DNA from 4 places in the Paenibacillus sp. FSL M7-0656 genome. Region 4 is predicted to be linked to each of the others. Evidence: predicted binding sites of a transcription regulator. Region 4 holds the regulator's gene; each other region holds the start of a gene.
What was found. The regulator Rex, encoded in region 4, represses fermentation and respiration genes when NADH is low (regulators of the CRP and FNR family bind a similar motif). The targets are predictions, from matches to a motif close to TTGTGAAATATTTCACAA.
Positions count from the first base shown of each region.

Region 1: pflB (formate C-acetyltransferase) is a predicted target of Rex. The motif match lies at 3,661-3,678, and genes of this name have one in related genera.
Region 2: MHI01_RS20510 (cytochrome ubiquinol oxidase subunit I) is a predicted target of Rex. The motif match lies at 2,351-2,368, and genes of this name have one in related genera.
Region 3: adhE (bifunctional acetaldehyde-CoA/alcohol dehydrogenase) is a predicted target of Rex. The motif match lies at 3,662-3,679, and genes of this name have one in related genera.

Region 1 covers NZ_JBBOOT010000001.1:6,757,594-6,762,812, reverse strand. The annotation lists gene MHI01_RS29570 (ABC transporter substrate-binding protein) at 1-27, opposite strand, end outside; gene pflA (pyruvate formate-lyase-activating protein) at 478-1,230, opposite strand; gene pflB (formate C-acetyltransferase) at 1,320-3,578, opposite strand; gene adhE (bifunctional acetaldehyde-CoA/alcohol dehydrogenase) at 4,214-5,219, opposite strand, start outside.
Region 2 covers NZ_JBBOOT010000001.1:4,627,718-4,632,936, reverse strand. The annotation lists gene cydB (cytochrome d ubiquinol oxidase subunit II) at 1-869, opposite strand, end outside; gene MHI01_RS20510 (cytochrome ubiquinol oxidase subunit I) at 814-2,229, opposite strand; gene MHI01_RS20505 (tetratricopeptide repeat protein) at 2,612-3,904, shown strand; gene MHI01_RS20500 (glycosyltransferase) at 3,904-4,896, shown strand; gene MHI01_RS20495 (glycosyltransferase family 4 protein) at 4,898-5,219, shown strand, end outside.
Region 3 covers NZ_JBBOOT010000001.1:6,752,228-6,757,446, forward strand. The annotation lists gene MHI01_RS29530 (ThuA domain-containing protein) at 1-60, shown strand, start outside; gene MHI01_RS29535 (winged helix-turn-helix transcriptional regulator) at 392-688, shown strand; gene MHI01_RS29540 (hypothetical protein) at 883-1,614, shown strand; gene MHI01_RS29545 (hypothetical protein) at 1,812-2,525, shown strand; gene MHI01_RS29550 (Crp/Fnr family transcriptional regulator) at 2,613-3,329, opposite strand; gene adhE (bifunctional acetaldehyde-CoA/alcohol dehydrogenase) at 3,760-5,219, shown strand, end outside.
Region 4 covers NZ_JBBOOT010000001.1:6,987,508-6,992,726, forward strand. The annotation lists gene dinG (ATP-dependent DNA helicase DinG) at 1-1,037, shown strand, start outside; gene MHI01_RS30700 (redox-sensing transcriptional repressor Rex) at 1,257-1,910, shown strand; gene MHI01_RS30705 (amidohydrolase) at 1,897-3,204, shown strand; gene MHI01_RS30710 (DUF5590 domain-containing protein) at 3,242-3,772, shown strand; gene MHI01_RS30715 (hypothetical protein) at 4,074-4,601, shown strand; gene MHI01_RS30720 (AAA family ATPase) at 4,594-5,219, shown strand, end outside.

The DNA of each region.
Region 1 (5,219 bases), 230 kb from region 4:
AAGTAGTAATGTCATTCTTTTTTTCATCTGGTTGACCCTCCTCAAGATATTGAGCATTTGGCTTTACACTCTGATTATAAAAAGCCGGAGCTTACATCGTAAGGATGACAATTCATCAATGGAGGGATAAAATCCTTCACTGAACCCATAATCTTACATTTACAATGGATAACAGCAAAAAAACAGCCCCTGCGAAACATGTTCGCAAGGACTGCTTGGGTTGAAATATAAGTTGAACTTAAAAATAATTACACTTGCCACTCCGATGACAGAACAACCTTCCGATCGCTGTTATCCCCAGATTATTTTTAATTCAATTTTACAAAGGTGAAAATCTGGGGATAGCATATGCTTCCGATGTAGCTTTCTTGCAGAAAGCTTTTAGGCGAACGCTCCGCTTCTCCAGCTTATTTCTGTCCTCTTCGTTCTCGTGTAAAAAATTAGTCCAAATTATATAGATCCTGTATATAACTGTATTTACTTACCTGAACAAGCCACGCCAGCCGTTTCCTGGCGACCTTGTTCGATCAGGCGATACGCCCGCTCCACTTCTTCTTCACTTGGTGAAGGAACTCCATCCAGTGGATATACTTTGCCGAGCGCCTCCCATTTGTAGATCCCCATCTGATGGTATGGAAGAATTTCGAACTTCTCGACGCCATTTAATGTTCCAATAAACCGTCCGAGGTTAAGCAAATCCTCTTCCTCGTTATGAATGCCAGGAACATACACGTGGCGTATCCACATTTTCCGACCTTGCTCCGATAACCACTTGGCCGTTTTCAACGTTCTCTCGTTGGATTTGCCTGTCAACTTGATGTGTTTCTCATCATCAATATGCTTGAGGTCCAGCAGAACCAGGTCTGTGTGATCCAGGAGATCGTGAATCCGTTCCGGTTCGTTAAATCCGTTGCTGTCCAGTGTCGTATGCAATCCCCAGCGCCGCTTCACTTCCTTGAAGATTTCGGCTACAAAGTGAGCCTGTAACGTTGGTTCTCCACCAGATATCGTGAGCCCGCCTCCGGAGCTGCGGTAGTAAGACAGGTAAGGCTCAATTTCAGCCAGTACCTCCTCAAGCGTCATTTCTTTTCCGCCATCCAGCGCCCATGTATCAGGGTTGTGGCAATATTGACACTTGAGTAGACATCCTTGCATAAAAAGCACAAAGCGGATGCCTGGGCCGTCAACCGTCCCGAAAGTTTCGAGTGAATGAATATGTCCGTTAACCATGCTGCCTCTTCCTTTCTGTATCCGCATCCGCTGTGCGTTTAATATGATTTGGAATGCCTTGCTCTAGCGGTCTTCTACTTGCAAATTACTTACATCGAGCCATGGAACGTACGGTTGATGACATCCAACTGTTGTTCACGAGTCAATTTAATGAAGTTAACGGCATATCCGGATACCCGTATAGTCAGTTGTGGATAGCTTTCCGGGTGATCCATCGCATCAATCAATTGCTGACGATCAAATACGTTAACGTTCAGGTGATGAGCGTTTTGACCGAAGTAACCATCCATCATCGCAGTCAGATTGGATTTACGTGTAGTCTCCTCTTTACCCAATGCTTTTGGCACGATGGAGAAGGTATTGGAAATCCCGTCAAGACTGTGTTCATAAGGCAATTTGGCTACCGAGCCAAGGGATGCCAGTGCACCTTTTTTGTCACGACCATGCATTGGGTTTGCACCTGGAGCAAATGGTTCACCTGCTTTACGACCATCCGGTGTAGTCCCTGTTTTCTTACCATATACCACGTTGGAAGTGATCGTCAGAACGGATTGTGTTGGAACTGCGTTACGGTAAGCTTTGTGCTTGCGAATCATGCCCATGAAGTTCTCGACCAGTTCAACAGCAATGCTGTCTACGCTGTCTTCATTGTTACCGTAACAAGGGAAGTCTCCTTCGATTTCGAAATCAACAGCGATGCCTTGTTCGTTACGAATTGGTTTTACTTTGGCATATTTGATCGCACTCAGTGAATCTGCTGTAACCGACAGACCAGCGATACCGCAAGCCATCGTACGTACAATGTCACGGTCATGTAATGCCATTTCGATACGCTCATAGCTGTATTTATCGTGCATGTAGTGAATGACGTTGAGGGTGTTCATATACAGCTTAGCCAGCCACTCCATCATTGGTTTGAAGCGTTTCATAACCTCATTGTAATCCAGCACTTCGCTAGTAATGGCAGGATACTCAGGTCCAACTTGTGCTCCGGATTTCTCGTCACGACCACCGTTGATCGCATACAGGAGAGCTTTTGCCAGGTTGGCACGAGCGCCGAAGAATTGCATTTGTTTTCCGATCTTCATCGCCGACACACAGCATGCAATACCGTAATCGTCACCGTAGATCGGACGCATCAGATCATCATTTTCATACTGGATTGAGCTGGTTTCGATGGATACTTTACTGCAATAATCTTTGAAAGCTTCTGGAAGTTTCGTTGACCAGAGAACAGTCAAGTTTGGTTCTGGTGCAGGACCCAGGTTGTGCAGCGTATGCAGGAAACGGAAGCTGTTTTTGGTTACACGTGTTTCACCATTCACGGACATACCACCGATGGACTCTGTCACCCATGTTGGATCTCCACTGAACAGTTCGTTGTAATCCGGTGTACGCAGGAATTTGACAATCCGCAGTTTCATTACAAAATGGTCAACCAATTCCTGAGCCTGTTCTTCGGACAAAATCCCTTCTTGCAGGTCACGTTCAATGTAGATATCCAGGAAAGAAGATACACGTCCGAGTGACATCGCAGCACCGTTCTGTTCTTTGATCGCAGCCAGATAACCGAAGTACAACCATTGGAATGCTTCTTTTGCTGTTGTCGCTGGCAAGGAAATATCGAACCCGTGCATATCGCCCAATTGTTTCAATTCTTGCAATGCACGAATCTGTTCAGACAATTCTTCCCGCAGACGAATGACATCTTCATCAATAACATCAACTTCGAGTGCATTCAGTTCGCCTTTTTTGTTACGAATCAGGAAGTCTACCCCGTACAAAGCTACACGACGATAGTCACCGATGATCCGGCCACGGCCGTAAGCATCTGGCAGACCTGTAATAATTCCTGCTTTACGCGCTGCACGCATGTCGGAAGTATAAGCATCGAATACACCTTGGTTATGTGTTTTGCGAATGTTTGTAAATATATCAATGACGCCCTGTGGCATTTCAAAGCCATATGCCTCACATGCGTCAATCATCATGCGAATTCCGCCTGTTGGTTGAATGGAACGTTTGAACGGAGCATCGGTCTGAACGCCGACAATCTGCTCTTTGGATTGATCCAGATAACCGGGTTGGTGAGAAATAATAGTACCTGGTGTGTTCACGTCAACGTCAAGGACACCGCCGTTATCCCGTTCTTTTTTGGTCAGATCAGATACGATCTCCCACAATTCTTTGGTATTCTGGGTTGCACCTGCGAGAAATGCTTCGTCACCGTAATACGGAGACAAGTTGTGTGCCAGAAAATCATTCACATCTACGGATTTGGTCCATGTTCCTTTGGTAAAGTTTCTCCAGCCTGTTTGTTGTTTGACATCTTTTTCAATCACCGACATCGTAATCCCTCCACTAATTTGGATTTCTGGACACATAACATCTTGCTTCATTCGTAGCATTGTGTGCCCAGAGCCGCGATTAATGTGAATTGTTTCACATAAACCGGAACATGTTCTCTCTACTTGGGAACCGGAACCGCGGGATGAATGTTTTTCTTACATTTTCAGTATACGACTTGGGGCTTTCATCATCTGTGATTTTTGTCACAAAGCCAGTGAACTAACTCACTCCATCTGCGCTGTGTCGCATTGACCCCTGTAAATTCACACTTAGCCACCGCGCGGGCAGAACAACTTCCGATCGCTGTTATCCCCGGATTTTTTCAATTTTATATTTCAAAGGGGAAAATCCGGGGATAAAGGCGAACGCTCCGCTTCTTCAGTTTTTTCTGCCCACTCGTTATTGTGTGAACATCTGGCTCAAACAGCCACATCACGAATTCCGTGTAACCTCTATAGAACCCTTTGCTCCTCTATGCTCGGGCAAACCAAATCTTAGAATAAACCCTGAAAAACAGGTGCTTCGCTCTTCTGTTTTTCTGCCCTCTCGTTATTGTGTTAAAGACGGCAATCGGGGCTCCCCTCTCGGGGAACCCTGATCTTCTTGCCGTAAGGCACGCTTCGTTCTAAATTTATTATTCAAACTTTCCGTAGAAAGCGTTGCGGTATACATCGGCCAGTTCAGTTACCAGCGGCAACTTCGGATTGGCGGTTGTACATTGGTCTTCGAAGGCACGGTCAGCCAGATAATCGACATGTGCTTCAAAGTCTTTGGCATCAAATCCGATTTCCTGGAACGATTCTTCAATGCCCAAGATTTTGTTCAGGTTACGGATGGCATTGATAAGACTGGTTACACCTTCTTCTGTCGTACGAGCAGGCAATCCCAGTATGCGGGCAATTTCGGCATACCGCTCATCCGCTACAAAGTGCGAATATTTCGGGAACGATGCAAATTTGGTCGGTTTTTTTGCGTTGTAACGAATGACGTGTGGCATCAGAATGGCATTGGTGCGTCCGTGTGCGGTGTGATACTGACCGCCCCATTTGTGCGCCAAGCTGTGGTTGATGCCCAGGAATGCGTTGGCAAACGCCATACCTGCAATTGTGGAAGCATTATGCATTTTCTCACGTGCCAGTTTATCTCCTTGCAGCGCAGATTGCTCCAGGTATTGGAATACCAATTGGATTGCTTTGATCGCAAGTCCATCCGTGTAATCATTTGCCATAACAGATACATAAGCTTCAATCGCATGCGTCAGTACGTCCATTCCTGTGTCGGCAACGGCCGTTTTAGGCAGGGAGTATACGAACTCCGGATCGACAATCGCTACGTCTGGTGTCAGCTCATAGTCGGCCAATGGATATTTGGTGTTACCTTGATTTTTATCTGTGATAACCGCGAACGATGTCACTTCAGAACCTGTACCCGATGTGGTTGGGATCGCTACAAATTTGGCTTTTACGCCGAGACGTGGATATTTGTAGATCCGTTTGCGGATATCCATGAATTTTTGTTTCAGATCGTTGAAGTCCGTGTCCGGATATTCATAGAACAACCACATGGCTTTGGCAGCATCCATCGGTGATCCACCGCCGAGTGCGATAATGCAGTCTGGTTGGAAGCGGCGCATCATTTCG
Region 2 (5,219 bases), 2.4 Mb from region 4:
CTTGGGAAAAGTCCGATAAATACCGAGGCAAAGGCAATTGCAATAACTGCTCCAGTCATACCAAAAGCCCAGCCTTCACGCTTCTGACGAACAAAGTATGCCGCAAGTGCAAGCGAAACTGCGCCAAGTACAACCATGATCCAAAGAGCCCAGCCACGTACGGCGAACACATCCGTCATGAAATACGTCATTAACGCGTAAACGGCGAGCAGTGCAGCCAGCGGCAACATCAATTTTTGCGCTGTCTTCAAGGCACGCTCTCTGAGATCACCTACTGTTCGTAGTGATGCAAACAGCAATCCATGAACCAGACACAGCAGCGTTACACTCAAGCCACCAATCACGGTGTACGGATTAACAATATCGAGGAATCCTGCACGCAACTGCATCTCCCCATCAATGGGCAGACCTTTCATCAATGTGGCAAAGACCACGCCGAACAGGAAAGGCAAGAGCGCGCTGGAGACCACAATGATGATGTCCCATGTTTTGCGCCAGCGCTGCTGTTTCATTTTACTGCGGAATTCGAAAGCAACTCCGCGGCCAATCAAGGCGAGTAACACCACCACAAGTGGCAGGTAAAAACCACTGAACAACGTGGCATACCAGTGCGGGAAGGCAGCAAACATCGCGCCCCCTGCCGTAATCAGCCATACCTCATTACCATCCCAGAACGGACCGATCGAGTTGATCAGAGTCCGACGTTCACGGTCTGTTTTGGCAATAATGCCTGTAGACATCCCCACACCAAAATCAAAACCTTCCAAAAAGAAGAAACCAACAAACAATACGGCAATCAGCAAAAACCACAACTCACTTAGTGACAACGGAATAACCTCCATCCACGCCGAACGGATCGGCCGATTCATCGTGATCTTCTGGCTTCTCGACCGCAAACGGTCCTGCCTTGATCTCACGTACGAACAGGTATACCATCACGATTCCGAGAACCGTATACGCAGCGGTAAAAGCGATGGTCGAGAACAGGATCATTCCTGCGGATACGTTCGGCGAGACCCCGGCTTCGGTTGTCATATAGCCAAATACTGTCCATGGCTGTCTTCCAACCTCGGTCATAATCCAACCTGACGTATTGGCGATAAACGGCAGGGAGATGGCGAACACCATCAGACGCATAAACCACTTTCCAGCGACCTCTAGCTTCTTACGCATGGCTAGGAATGTACCGTATAGCGCCAATGCAATCATTAAACCACCCGCTGCGATCATAATGCGGAAACTCCAGAATGTTGTCCGTACCGGCGGGATGTAGTCCCCCGGTCCATACGTCTGTTCATACTCAGCTTGAAGCTCCTTCATACCTTTGACACTACCGGAGAACTTGCTGTAGGACAGATAACTGAGCAATCCAGGGATTTTGATCTCACCCGTACTCTCCTGTTTATCCGGGTCAATAAAAGCGACCACCGTCCATGGCGCCGGATCTTCTGTCGTTGTCCATGTGCCCTCACTTGCTGCCATCTTCATCGGCTGTGTCTCCACCAGATATTGCGCCTGGAAGTGACCCGAGAATGCAACGCCGAATGAAGAAACAAGAGCGATAATGATCGCAATATTAAACGATTTGCGGAAGATCTCCACATCCTGCTTTTTCATCAATTTGTAGGCACTGATCCCGGTTACGACGAAGGCCCCTGTCATCAATGCCCCAAAGACTGTATGTGGGAACTCAACGAGAAGCTGACCATTTGTGATGAGTGCAAAAAAATCATTCATCTCGGCTCGGCCGTTGTTAATCTCAAACCCAACAGGATGTTGCATAAATGAATTGGCTGCCAGAATCCACAGCGCGGACAGGAATGTGCCGACAAACACCAGCCAGATGCAGGCCAGATGCACTTTTTTGGACAAACGATCCCATCCAAATATCCACAATCCAATAAATGTAGACTCCATAAAAAACGCCAGTAGCGCTTCAATAGCCAGTGGCGCACCGAATACGTCCCCGACAAATCGGGAGTACTCGGACCAGTTCATACCAAACTGGAACTCTTGCAAAATACCTGTGACTACCCCGACGGCGAAGTTAATCAGGAACAGCTTGCCCCAGAACTTGGCCATCGTTTTGTAAATCTCCTTACCCTTAACAACGTACAACGTCTCCATGATTGCAACCAACAGTACAAGACCGATGGATAGCGGGACAAAAAAGAAATGGAAAATCGTTGTAAGTGCATATTGGATACGCGATAACATAATCGGATCCATACCGTTACCCCTTCTTTCTGTTCACTTCGCAGTATGCGTATTTGGCATTGAAGCTGCACCTTCGCTGTCTGTCCGCCAAATACGTTGATGAACGTATTGTGCCAGATTACCTATTTTATACATGTGAGAATTATCACAATCTTCGTCTCTAGAGCAAAAAAAAGTGATCCTGGTCACACAAAAGATAAAATTCAGCCTATTATCACAGCATGCCAACTGCATCTATTCATGGAAGATACTCATGTTTGGGACGGAATGCCCATATGTTAGTCTCAGGCATATCATGCGAAGTACCGTGAGGGCTTTACATATGAAGTGAAAGCATGAAGCACATGCAGAGTGAAGACGCTCCATATTACAGTCAAGGTGAGGTGAACTATTCATGGAAAAACCTGCACCACTACCAGGTGAAGACGCCGAAGCCAGCCTGGATAAGGCCAGTACAACACAGCCCCCTGTCCGGTATGTTCTCTTCCCTCGCAAAGGAGGCTGGTCATCCTTTCCCTATCCCGATATTGCTGCACTGCTGTCGATCGAGGGAGAGGTCTACTATGTCAGCAGCCTGACGCAAACAGAAGATGTACCTCCGGTCATTACCGCCATCTCCCTCCCTGAGGCTGAGCAGCTATTGCTGGAACCTCGCACCGTAGCCGTGGTCGCCCATCCCTACTGGCTAATAGCTACGGCTTCGCTGGAGCCTGAGCTATGTATTGCCCTGCTCCCTGAGCCTGCTGGAAACGAAGCAGAATCTCCGCTATGGGAGAGCAGTATTTCCAAACTGGTCGGCATCGCCGATCTGGTAGGCACATCCTCCGAAACACGTTATATGAAGCTGTTATTCCAAGGCGTACGTGCTATCTGGCTGGGCGGAGAAGACCCTGCACCTGCGGGTACGATGCAAAAGGATGATCTCGAAGTCCCTCTCCGGGACTACGAACTGCTCTTCTTGCATGCGCTACGGCAGATCCTGTCAGGCACTCCAGATAGCGTCACCCTGCTTCAATGCAGTGTACGTGCCGACTTCTACCGTCAGCTCCGTGCCAAAGCAGGTGCACATGAGACGATATCCTTTTTGCTGGCAGCCTATGAGTACTTGCTTGAAGATCCGCGGGCCGTCCATTCGTTGCAAGAGGCCTTCACCCATGCGGTCATGAATGGTCGCAGTGATTGTGTGGTCTCCCATTATCGATTCCTGTCTGCCATCCATGCCCGGGCTGGACAGTTGGAGGACGCCCTGCGGGTGTATGGAATTAGTGCAGCAGATGAACAAGAACGGCATCATTATGAACAGTTATGTCGCTGGCTTGAGGCAGGAGAAGATCAACTTGTACGAGCGGAACTACTCCGTATGAACGATGATTACGGAAACGCCCTGCGTATCCTGGACGAACTTGGCGGAGAAACGGCGAGACATTGGAAATTCCGCATCTACCAGGAGACTGGACGTGTGGAAGAAGCACTGGCTCTGGTGCATGCAGTCGATATTCAGGATGATGCCAGTCGCCGGGATTACCAGCAATTATCCGGCAGTGCGCTGGCACTGCGAGGGGAACGACACGGGGCAGTCCGACATTTCCTTGAGACAGCACTGGAGGATGAAGATGCGCTGGTCCGGATTGTCGAGCTGGAGCTGTTGGATCATGCTGTACAGCAATTGCTTGGGGAGGTGCCATGATGCTGGACCCAAAGAAGCGTAGACAACAGTTGAATGGACCAATGGTGCACAGGGATATCCGAACCGAAACCACTTACACGCCAACCGAAACAGTCGATCGAACACATACAGACGCATTGGAAAATGGAGATCACACCCCGGATCATGCACAACCAACGCAGGACATCCGAAGCCAAGTGCATCACTGGAATGATTCACAAGGTCAGGCAGAACAGAATGCTGCTGTAACACAAGAGGAAACAAGTGTATTCAAAGAGCCTTTCTCCATTCGTCGGGTTCGCAAAAGCAAAGGCAACAAGCTGACCGCCATGCTCCAGGTTCGCAATGAACGTGGCCGATACCTTGAAGAAGTATTGCATGATCTGAGTGAGTTCGTGGATGAAATCGTCATTGTGGACGATGCCAGCACAGACGGAACACCGGACATATGCAAAGCCTATTCAAAGGTGGTCCGTCTGGAGGTATTGGAGAAACCACTGTTCGCCGAGGAATGGCGACTTCGCAACACCTTGTGGCAAGCGGCTGCGGGAACATGTCCCGACTGGTTGATCTCGGTTGATGCGGATGAGCTATACAGCTCAGAGGCCAAGAAAGCCATACGCACTCTGATTAATCAGGAGTATGCGGACTGGTTTGCATTTCGATTCTACGATATGTGGGGTGGCCGGACCCACTACCGGGAAGATGATCTCTGGTCTCTTCACAAGCGGCATACGGCTTCACTTGTACGGTATATGCCTGGATATCCCTATTTTTATCCACAACAGAATCATCATGTTCCCCGTCTTCCCTTGTCCTGCACCGTATTGCCCGGGGTCAGCACGGAGCTGAAGGTTCAGCATCTCGGATGGGCAGGCAGTCTCGAGGACCGGGTTCGTAAATATTTGCGTTACAAGCGCATTGATCCTAGCGGTGAGTGGGGCAATCTTGCACATTACGAGTCTATTCTCGATCCGGAACCTCGGCTGATTCCCTGGAAGGAGGGACCGTGAGATGGGCGTGGTGAGTATTCTGACGCATAGTTTCACCGACGGGTACAACCGGGAATTCGGCCGGGTATTTGGTGGTGGACTGGAACGCTACATTCTGGATCTGTGCAGTGTCATCCGAGGGCTCGGACATATTCCCGAAGTTCATCAGCTGTCCTATTTTGAAGCATTCCAGACTCGGACGGAGCAGATTGACGTATTTGGTTATTCGTACGACATGGATAATGTACCGGAAGCCTTTGACCGGATGGCAGCCGCAGCGCGCGGTCCCGTGATCTATGCCAGCTGTCTGTGGCAACCCATCACCTACAAACCTGGCAGTCTTG
Region 3 (5,219 bases), 240 kb from region 4:
TTTAAGCCGGAATTTGGCAAGAGCGAACCTGTAAGACCATTTGATGGCGTGCTGGTCTAATTCACTAACTCAATCGTGTAATGGAAATTATAAGTTTTATTCAAAAAGAACCCTTCTCCGAGTCATTGATGACTGTGGCAGCTGGGTTCTTTTTGGGTAAGATAGTACTATGGGGAAGTTATACGATATTTCCCATGGTGACGACGTAGCGTGTAATGTATACTGGGATGTATGATCCATTTTGGATGATATGCTTCTAAAATTTAAACTTTTTAGTTGCAGGCGTTTTCTTTGAAGCTTAAATATGTTATTATGAAATATACTAACAAAATGTAAGTTGATTTGAGTGATCTCTAAAGAGGTGATTAATGTGGAAGGTCAAGACTTGCGGATGTGTCCGCGTTTTGAGACGGCGTTTTCTTTTTTGGGCAAGCGCTGGAATGGTTTAATTATTCAAACATTGATGAGTGGTTCGAAGCGATTCAAGGATATCTCCAATCTGATTCCATCCATGAGTGATAAGATGTTATCCGAACGGATGAAAGATCTGGAGAGTGAAGGTATTCTGGTTCGTCACGTCTATCCCGAGACGCCAGTTCGTATTGAATATGAACTGACGGATAAAGGTAGAGCGCTCCAGCCTGTCATGAATCAAATTCAAGACTGGGCTGAGCAGTGGGTTGACTAACGCATAAGCAATATCACCCACTTTTGTTGCATGAATGACATAGACTCCTGATTTCTGTGGAAATCAGGGGTTTTTGTCTTAAGTACTATGTTGATCGGCGTTTTTCTCTTGGGCTATGCACATGTTGTCATGAGTTGTAGTATAATCTATAGAAAATGGCCACAGACGGCCGGAGCGAAGGAGGCCCACTTGTCATGAGAGAAGAAAGCTTATCCCGTGAAGTACGCTACGGCAAAAAAGATATTGCAGAACTTGAGAGCGCATCCATTCAGGTCCATCTAATTTACAAAAAAGCTGCAGAGTTGTTTAAGCGCACAGCATATTCCCGTTCGGTTAAGGATGATCTTGCCGAAGTGAATACGCATTCTGTGAACAGCGATGGTCCGAAATTAGCTCCGGCGGTGCTGCAAAAATGGATTCAAACGTCCAGGGGCTGGAAGTGTATCGGATGTGAGCTGGGACAACCTGATTCAACGATGTCTCAGATGGAAGAAACTATCCGTGGTAAGCAATTGGCTTTAAATGTGGGAGAAGGACGGCTGGTTCAGGCAGAAATGCTGATTCAGGCGGTTGTCTGGTCACAATATGAGAAGATTCGAATGTTTGCGCCATGGCTTGGTGATGAACCCTTTTATAGCGTGCAGGAGCTGGATGTCATTGCCCGTTATATTGTGCCTACCTATTTCTCGGAACGGCCTTTGCATGAGCAAGGCAAGGTATTTAAGGTCCATCAACAATATGGGCAGATTCCGTTGTATCAGGAGTATGTAGACGCACCTTCATGTTGCGTGCAGGTTGACGGTGGATTGCTTGAAGGGCGATTGCTGACAGGTGTATACGTATCTGAGGAGCAGTTCTTCGGGCTTAATCCATATCTGAAAGATGGCGATGGAGGACGGACATACATGCAGGCTAGTGTCCAATGATAACGTAACCAATGAGAACATAAAAATGATATAGATTGGAGAGCCTGTGTGCAGGCTCTCTTTCTTGTACAAGCCTTATTTGCAGGCGGTAGCCTATAAAAGTAACGGCTTTGACACTTTTTTTTGCCGAAGGTTGTGCCATAATAGAGGTTATGGACAACAGGGTGAATGATTTTACGCAGGGTGGTGTTACCTACATGATGAAGAAAATCCCCGGTTACATAGGTGTATGTTTGCTCCTACTGGCGATCTTGGCTGGTTGTAGTGAGACACAGCCTTCTGAGCAGCCAATTGTCAAGGAGACAGAAACAGCGAATACAATCACAGTGGCTGTAGATGGCAGTACGTTTTTGCCTGATGCAACAAAGTCCATTAAGCGAGATTTTAGTGAGGGTTTGACACTCAAAAAAGCATTACTCAATAGCGGACTGGTTGATTTTACGGCAGATGGCAAACGGATTCAATCCGTCGGTGAAGTTTCTCTGGATTCTTCGCTTAGCTGGGCTGTCAAATTAAACGGCAAGGATATTGAACAGGAAGATTGGGACATGGAGCTTCATGCCAAAGATGAAGTGATCATTTACGTGAAAGCCGCTGACAGTGGGGGGGATGGCGTTGCATATCAGACAACGTTACTCAAGGTTAGCGGTGGAAACATTATGCCAACCCTTAATCGTCAATATGCCGGCGTCTACGTTCAAGAGTGCACAGTTCGTGATGTGTTGAAGTCCAGCGGCATTGTAAGAATGTCGGAGAATAACAAATTTGTCGTTTCGGTCGAGAATGTCACGCCTCGTATGAATGAGCGGTGGGTCATTATGGTGAATGACAAAGAATTAATGGAAAATGGTCTGGACATGAAATTGAATCCACGTGATGCGGTTAAGCTTGAATTAACCAATGCATCCTAAGTATACCAAGAAGCCCAATCTCTTTTTAGAGAACTGGGCTTTTTTTCATTAAATATATAAGCAAGATCCGATCAGCATAGTCAAATATTAAATACGACAGATCTCGTTCGGGCAAAGCTCACAGTGACAGATTCCTTGTAGCATCTTCAGATCTTTGATGACAATCATGCCATTGTCATATTCAATCCCATCTTTCTTACGCAGGTCGCTTAACATGCGGTTTACACTTTCACGAGTGGCTCCAATCATATTGGATAGATCCGTGTGGGTAATTTTTTTGTGAATAATGACATGCTCTCCATGAGGCTCACCATACGAATTCGACAACCGAATGAGGGTGGAGCAGAGTGCACCCGGTTTGCCATATAACATGAGATCCCTGAATTTGGTCTGTGTCAACCGGTGGTGGATGCCCATCCATTTCATAAAATCGATCGCGAAGTCACAATGCTGGCAGATTAACATTTCCAGGTCTTTATGTTCCAGTACACCGATCTCACTGTCCTCCAATACTTCCGCTGAGAAGCTGTGTTTAGAGCCAAAGAAGGGATCAGCCTGCCCAATCATATCACCGGATTGATACATGTACATGATCAGTTCCTTGCCTTCATCCGTGGATTTGGTGATCTGGGCACGACCCCGTTTCATATAATAAAGTTTGTCAGAGATGTCGCCTTCCCAGTACAGATGTGTACCTTCCGGATAGGTTCTATCTTTCATGGTAACCAGCAGATGGTTGAAATTTGCTTCCGAGAAACAGTTAGTATTACCGCGCTTTTCCAGTACAGTTGTTAGTTCTCTCATAAGTCTATCTCCCCTTTATGTCCATCGGACGACCTTCTGTAGTAAGCAGTAGCCTCCGAGGTTCGCCGCAAACCGTTGCCGTCCTGATCAGGGTCATCTCGGCCGGGAGGAAGGACGGTACAAATTGCGGTGGTTCAATTTTTAAGTTCAGTATATACCTAATCTTACCGTTTGAGGGGGAAGGAAAGGGGGCAAAAATGACGAAATTTCAAACATTGTGATAAAATTCACTTTTGATGGAGAGGATGAATTTTACAGCTCTATATTTTAAATAGGAAGTGAAAATGGTCGTATGAAGGACACTACAAAACTTAAATTAAATTTGTTATACTTTGTGAAAAAAATCACATAATTAAGTTTATTGTCATGTTACGATGTGAATGTAAACGAGAGAGACAAACTAATACGAACCTTTAGGAGGATGAGGGAGATGGCTGTAAAGAACGAAGTCGCCCCAGCAAAAGAACCGACAGCAGGTCAGTATATTCAAACGTTAATCGACAAAGCGAATAAAGCACACGCCGCATTCATGAAGATGGACCAGAAGCAGATTGACCGGATTGTGCAAGCGATGGCACTTGCGGGTCTGGATAAACACATGATGCTTGCCAAGATGGCCGTAGAAGAAACAGGCCGCGGAGTGTATGAGGATAAAATCACCAAAAATATATTTGCAACAGAATATGTGTACCACAGCATCAAGTACGATAAAACCGTAGGTGTGATTGAAGATAACGAGTATGAAAGCTTCCAGAAAATTGCGGAGCCGGTCGGCATCATCATGGGTATTACACCAGTTACCAACCCAACATCAACGACGATGTTTAAAGCATTGATTTCCATCAAGACGCGTAACCCAATCATCTTTGGCTTCCACCCATCTGCACAGAATTGTAGCCGGGAAGCTGCCAAAATCCTGCTGGAAGCGGCTGTGAAACATGGTGCACCAGCAGATTGTATCCAGTGGATTGATGATCCTTCCATGGATCGTACAAACGAACTGATGAATCACAATGATGTGGCTCTCATTCTGGCAACAGGCGGATCAGGCATGGTACGTGCAGCGTACAGCTGTGGTAAACCTGCACTGGGCGTAGGACCGGGTAACGTACCTTGCTTTATCGAGAAAAGCGCGGATATCAATCAGGCAGTAACGGATTTGATTCTGTCCAAGTCTTTCGACAACGGCATGATCTGTGCTTCCGAGCAAGCGGTCATCATTGAAGAACCGATCTTTGATCAAGTGAAGAAAAAAATGATTGCAAATGGCTGTTACTTTGTTAACAAAGATGAAGCAGCAAAATTGACAGCAGGTGCGATTAATGCCGAGAAATGTGCGGTGAACCCGGCGATTGTTGGTCAATCTGCGGTGAGCATTGCCAAATTGTGCGGTATTGAAGTTCCAGCAGGCACCAAAATTCTCGTGGCCGAAATTGAAGGGGTAGGTACCAAATTCCCATTGTCGGCTGAGAAATTAAGCCCGGTACTGGCTTGTTACAAAGTTAAAACGGCAGCAGAGGGCATTGAACGTGCAGCAGAAGTGGTTGCTTTTGGCGGCATGGGTCACTCCTCGGTTATCCATTCAACAAATGAAGAAGTGATTGGCAAATTCGCAGATCGTCTGCAAACTGGACGGATTATTGTGAACTCACCATCCACACACGGTGCAATCGGGGATATCTACAACACAAACATGCCGTCATTGACACTGGGATGCGGATCATACGGACGTAACTCGACTTCTTCCAACGTAACCGCTGTGAACTTAATCAATGTGAAAAGGGTGGCTCGCCGTACCGTGAATATGCAATGGTTCAAAGTACCGAACAAAGTCTACTTCGAAAAAGGAGCAACACAGTATCTTGCCAAAATGCCTGACATCACACGTGT
Region 4 (5,219 bases):
AGGATCAGGATGATTATCAATCGGATAGTCTGATCACGGACATTACAGGATTGCTGAAAGATCTGACCACATTGAAGGAGAATCTACGTTTCTTCATGCGTATGGATGACGCCAAAACGGTGTACTGGATGGAAGCCAGCGGTCAGTTCCGCAGTAAATCTCTTCAGCTGTATGCCGTACCTGTAGATGTCAGTGCCCAACTTAAGGATTTATTTTTTGACAAAAAGAAAAGTGTTGTGCTTACATCGGCTACGCTCTCGGTAGATAAGTCATTCCAGTTCATGATTGAGCAGCTTGGCTTACAGGAAGCCTCTGAGAATAATCGGCTGTTAACGTCGATGCTGCCATCACCTTTCAACTATCGCGATCAGGCACTTCTGGTGATTCCGCGTGATTTCCCGAGTGTGAAGGGAAGTGTGGGTGATGCGCACTTTGTTAATATGCTGGTGCAATCACTTGCAGAGACGGCAATTGCTACGCGTGGACGCATGATGGTTCTGTTTACTTCATACAAGATGTTGCGACAGGTCTATGATCCGCTGAAGGAGGCACTGTCTGGCAACGACATCTCGTTGCTTGGGCAAGGCGTTGACAGTGGAAGTCGTTCCAAATTGACTCGCAGGTTTCAAGATGCCAAAGCAACGGTACTTCTGGGCACAAGCAGCTTTTGGGAGGGTGTAGATATCCCGGGAGAGGCGCTAACCTGTCTCGCTATTGTGCGATTGCCTTTCCAGCCACCGAATCATCCGTTGGTGGAAGCCAAGAGTGAGCTGCTTCAGGAACAGAAGAAAAATCCGTTCATGAAACTGTCCGTGCCGCAAGCGGTCATTCGTTTCAAGCAGGGATTTGGCCGGTTGGTGCGTACAGCGAAGGACAGAGGAATTGTCATTGTTTATGATACACGGGTGATTGAAGCGTACTACGGTAAATTCTTTTTATATTCATTACCTGGTCCCAAAATGGAGCATATGCTCACGGAGCAGATGGTTCCACGAATTACCGAGTGGTTGGAAAAACCTGCTAATGAACAAAAATAATGGTCGTTTTGTTCGTTATATCATTGCATGACACTATCGTTTGGCGTTAAACTTTATTAGATATTTCCGTATCCGATTAAAGCAGTTGCACGTAAGAACTTATAACCTAAATTACAAGGAGCATTCCGTATAAAATGTCACGTTTATCTTTGAGTTTTATACAGAATGCTCATCTTTTCATCTATTATTTTATCGTGGCCTTGGTAAGGGGGAGCAAGAATGAAATCGGATAAAATTTCGGAAGCGGTGGTACGACGTCTGCCTGTATACTTGCGTTATTTGAACGAGTTGCATCAGCGTGAGGTGGCTACTGTTTCTTCTCAAGAGCTTGGACAGAGGCTGGATCTGAATCCGGCCCAAATTCGTAAAGACCTGGCTTACTTCGGTGATTTTGGTCGTAAAGGGATCGGGTATGATGTATCCTATCTGATCGAAAAAATTCGTCACATTCTCAAAATCGATCAGCAAATTAATGTGGCTCTGGTAGGCGCGGGTAATCTCGGACAGGCCTTGTCCAACTATAACGCGTATCTGAAAGACAACATGAAAATTGTTGCTGTATTTGATGCATACGGACCGAAGATTGGTAGTCAAATCAACAGTTTGACGGTAAAACCAATGGATGAATTGACGGAAGCCGTTAAAACGGAAAACATTCGCATCGGAATTATCACGGTTCCGGATACGGAAGCCCAAAATGTAGCCGATCAGCTTATTGAATCAGGAATTGAAGCGATCCTTAATTTTGCACCAACCATTCTAAAAACACCGCCGCATATCCGCATTCACCATGCTGACTTCACAACGGATCTGCTTAGTTTGGCCTATTACTTGGAGACTGGAAAGGACGACGAGGAAGATGACAACAAATAGATGGGTAATTCACAACGGCAAATTTGCCGTTAATGAAGGCGGCACAACATGGAACGTGGTCCACGGATACATGGTTGTTGAGAATGACAAGATTGTGCATATTGGTGAGACATTGCCGGATGAAGACAAAAATTGTACCAAAGTGGATGGAAAAGGACTGTTCTTCCTGCCGGGTCTGATCAATACGCATGGTCATGCAGCGATGTCGTTGCTCAGAGGGCACGGAGACGATCTTGCATTGCAAGTATGGTTGCAGGAAAAAATGTGGCCGATGGAAGCGAAAATGACTTCAGAAGACGTATATTGGGGAACTTCGCTATCGGTGCTTGAAATGTTGAAAGGCGGAACTACAGCTTTCCTGGACATGTACGATCACATGGATCAAGTTGCCAAAGTTGTGGAGCAATCCGGCGTTAGAGCAGCACTGGCACGTGGTGTAATCGGGCTGTGCTCGGAAGAAGAACAATTGCGGAAGCTGGAGGAGTCGGCTGCGTTTGCGCGTGAGTGGAATGGACAGGCAGATGGTCGCATTACAACCGTAATCTCGCCACATGCACCATATACATGCCCTCCTGACTACATAGAGAAGCTTGTGCAGGTCGCGAACGACCTAAACCTTCCCCTTCATACACATATGTCGGAAACGCTTCGTGAAGTCGAGCAGAACGTGGCTGATTATGGACTGCGTCCTGTGGCACATCTGGAGAAACTGGGCTTTTTCTCTCGTCCATCCCTGGTTGCACATGCGGTGCATCTGAATGACGAAGAGATTGAGATTCTGGCCCGTCATGATGTGGCTGTATCCCATAACCCGGGAAGTAACCTGAAACTCGCTTCCGGTGTTGCGCGGGTACCTGCGTTGCTGAAAGCAGGAGTTACCGTGTCACTCGGAACAGACGGACCGGCAAGCAACAACAACCTGGATATGTTCGAGGAAATGAGACTGGCTGCATTGATTCACAAAGGTGTATCTGGTGACCCGACGGCAGTGCCAGCAGGCGAAGCGTTATTACTCGGAACGTCATACGGTGCCAAATCCATCTTCTTGAACAATACCGGAGCACTCCAGGTCGGCATGAAGGCTGACTTTATCGCCTTGGACATTGAACAGGCACATTTCTATCCACATACAGACCTGATCTCACATACAATCTATTCGGCTTCTGCCAAGGATGTTGAGCACGTATGGGTGGATGGGAAACAAGTGGTGAAACATGGCGAATGTCTGACACTGGATGAAGAACGCATTTTGCGTGAGTCTCAATTGGCATTTGATGGTCTGCTTGCTCGTTAATTGCAGGACAGCATCATAGGGAAAGGAAGTTCGGCTTTTGAAGAAAAAAAAGAAGTGGATATGGATTTCGCTGCTTGCACTGGTTCTGATTCTGTTTGGACTTCAGCGTTATTACGTCCATGTCACGCAGGACCAACGCAAGGAAGAAGCGCTCGCCATACAAGCAGCACAGGAGCAACTGGGCATTACATCCTATGATGAATTGCGCAAGTACATCTGGGGAGACAAAGAAGGCTCTGACAACATCTACTGGACCCTGATCGGCAAAAACAAGGATAACCAGGATGTTATGGTCTGGGTTAAATTCGATGCAAACAATCAACCGGTTAAGGGTGCAAACGCTGTACACAGTGAGCTGCTGCAGAATGGCATGTCCGAAGCGCAGATACGCAATCGCTTCAGTTCTGAAGTTCCTGCCGGTGAGATTAAACGAATCATGCCCGGAGTTGTGAATGGAATATATGTGTGGCAAGTGTATTATAAAGACGGTACGCATAACCACTATCGCTTTTATCGTTTTAGCAACGGAGAACAGGTGGACCTGGTCTACACACTCCCGAACAGCTAGAACAAGATAGAGTGAGATAACTAGAGAATTAAAGAAATGAAAGAACCGGCAGACGGATATCCGACTGAACCGGTTCTTTGTGTTGTCTGTAAACATATTTGATTTAAATAGTTAAAATTAATAATTTATTCATATTTTCGCCTTCGAAATTGTATATACGATGTGATATACTCAGATATGTACTCAAAGTTACATTCAAAACAAATAAACCTGTCAAAATTATCGCAGGAGTCAATGTGCACATATTCGTATATACCAATAAGCCAGTAGGTTGGGCCAAATTCTGGGAGGGGTAATTCACTTGAAGCTAAAAGTATTGCCTATTGCTTTAACTGCCGTCATTTCAGCCGTTGTGTTGTTTGGAGGTTGGTTTGTATATCGTCAGGTGGCTGTGCAGAATCCGATTGAAAAAATGGTAACCCAGTACGATGGAGTCAATGACGTTCAATTAACTATTAACCGCAATGACGTACAATTGAAACTGGATCTGCAACCTGATGTTGATTTGGGCAGACTGGTACAATATATTCACAAAGAAGGACAGACCCTGATTGGAACACGCTCACTAAAGTTGGATGTTGTGGATCATTCCAGTGAAGCACTGGAAAGTTGGTGGGGTGATGCGATGTTCACCGTAGCTCAGGCGATGGAGAACAAGCAATACACCGAGATTACACCAACGTTGTCAAAGATGGCGACGAATGGAATTAAGGTAAATACAGCGATGGATGACAACAATGTATATGTCAGTCTCAGAGACGGAGATGCCAGCAAGTTTATTATTCTGCCGCGTGTGCCCGGTCAGATAGGAGTGTGGCCTAATGCCTAAGTGGACAAAAGAAGTTGCCATCGGATTTTTTCCCGTATTGATTATTTTCCTTGCTTTTACTGGTGTTAATATTGTTCCGATCCTGATTGCAGCAGTGCTTGTCGGAGCTTTGCTGTTCATGATGCAAATGCGTGGCGGGATTACAGTAGGCGCTGCACAGGAACGTAAACGGAAGAAAAAAGGACCTTCCAAGCTTACTTTTGAAGAAATTGGCGGACAAGACAGTGCTAAGCAGGAATTGCGTGAAGCGCTTGACTTTCTGATCAAACATGAAGAAATCCGGAAGTTCGGGATTCGCCCGTTAAAAGGGATCTTGCTGACGGGCCCTCCAGGGACAGGGAAAACGTTGATGGCCAAGGCTGCTGCCCATTACACCGATTCTATTTTTGTAGCAGCATCGGGTAGTGAGTTCGTGGAAATGTATGTTGGTGTGGGTGCCAGCAGAATTCGGGATTTGTTCAAGGACGCGAGAACCCGTGCCACCAAGGAAAATAAGGAAAACGCTATTATCTTTATCGATGAAATCGATGTCATCGGGGGGAAACGTGAGGGTGGTCAACAGCGTGAATATGATCAGACCCTGAATCAGCTCCTGACGGAAATGGATGGAATCTATTC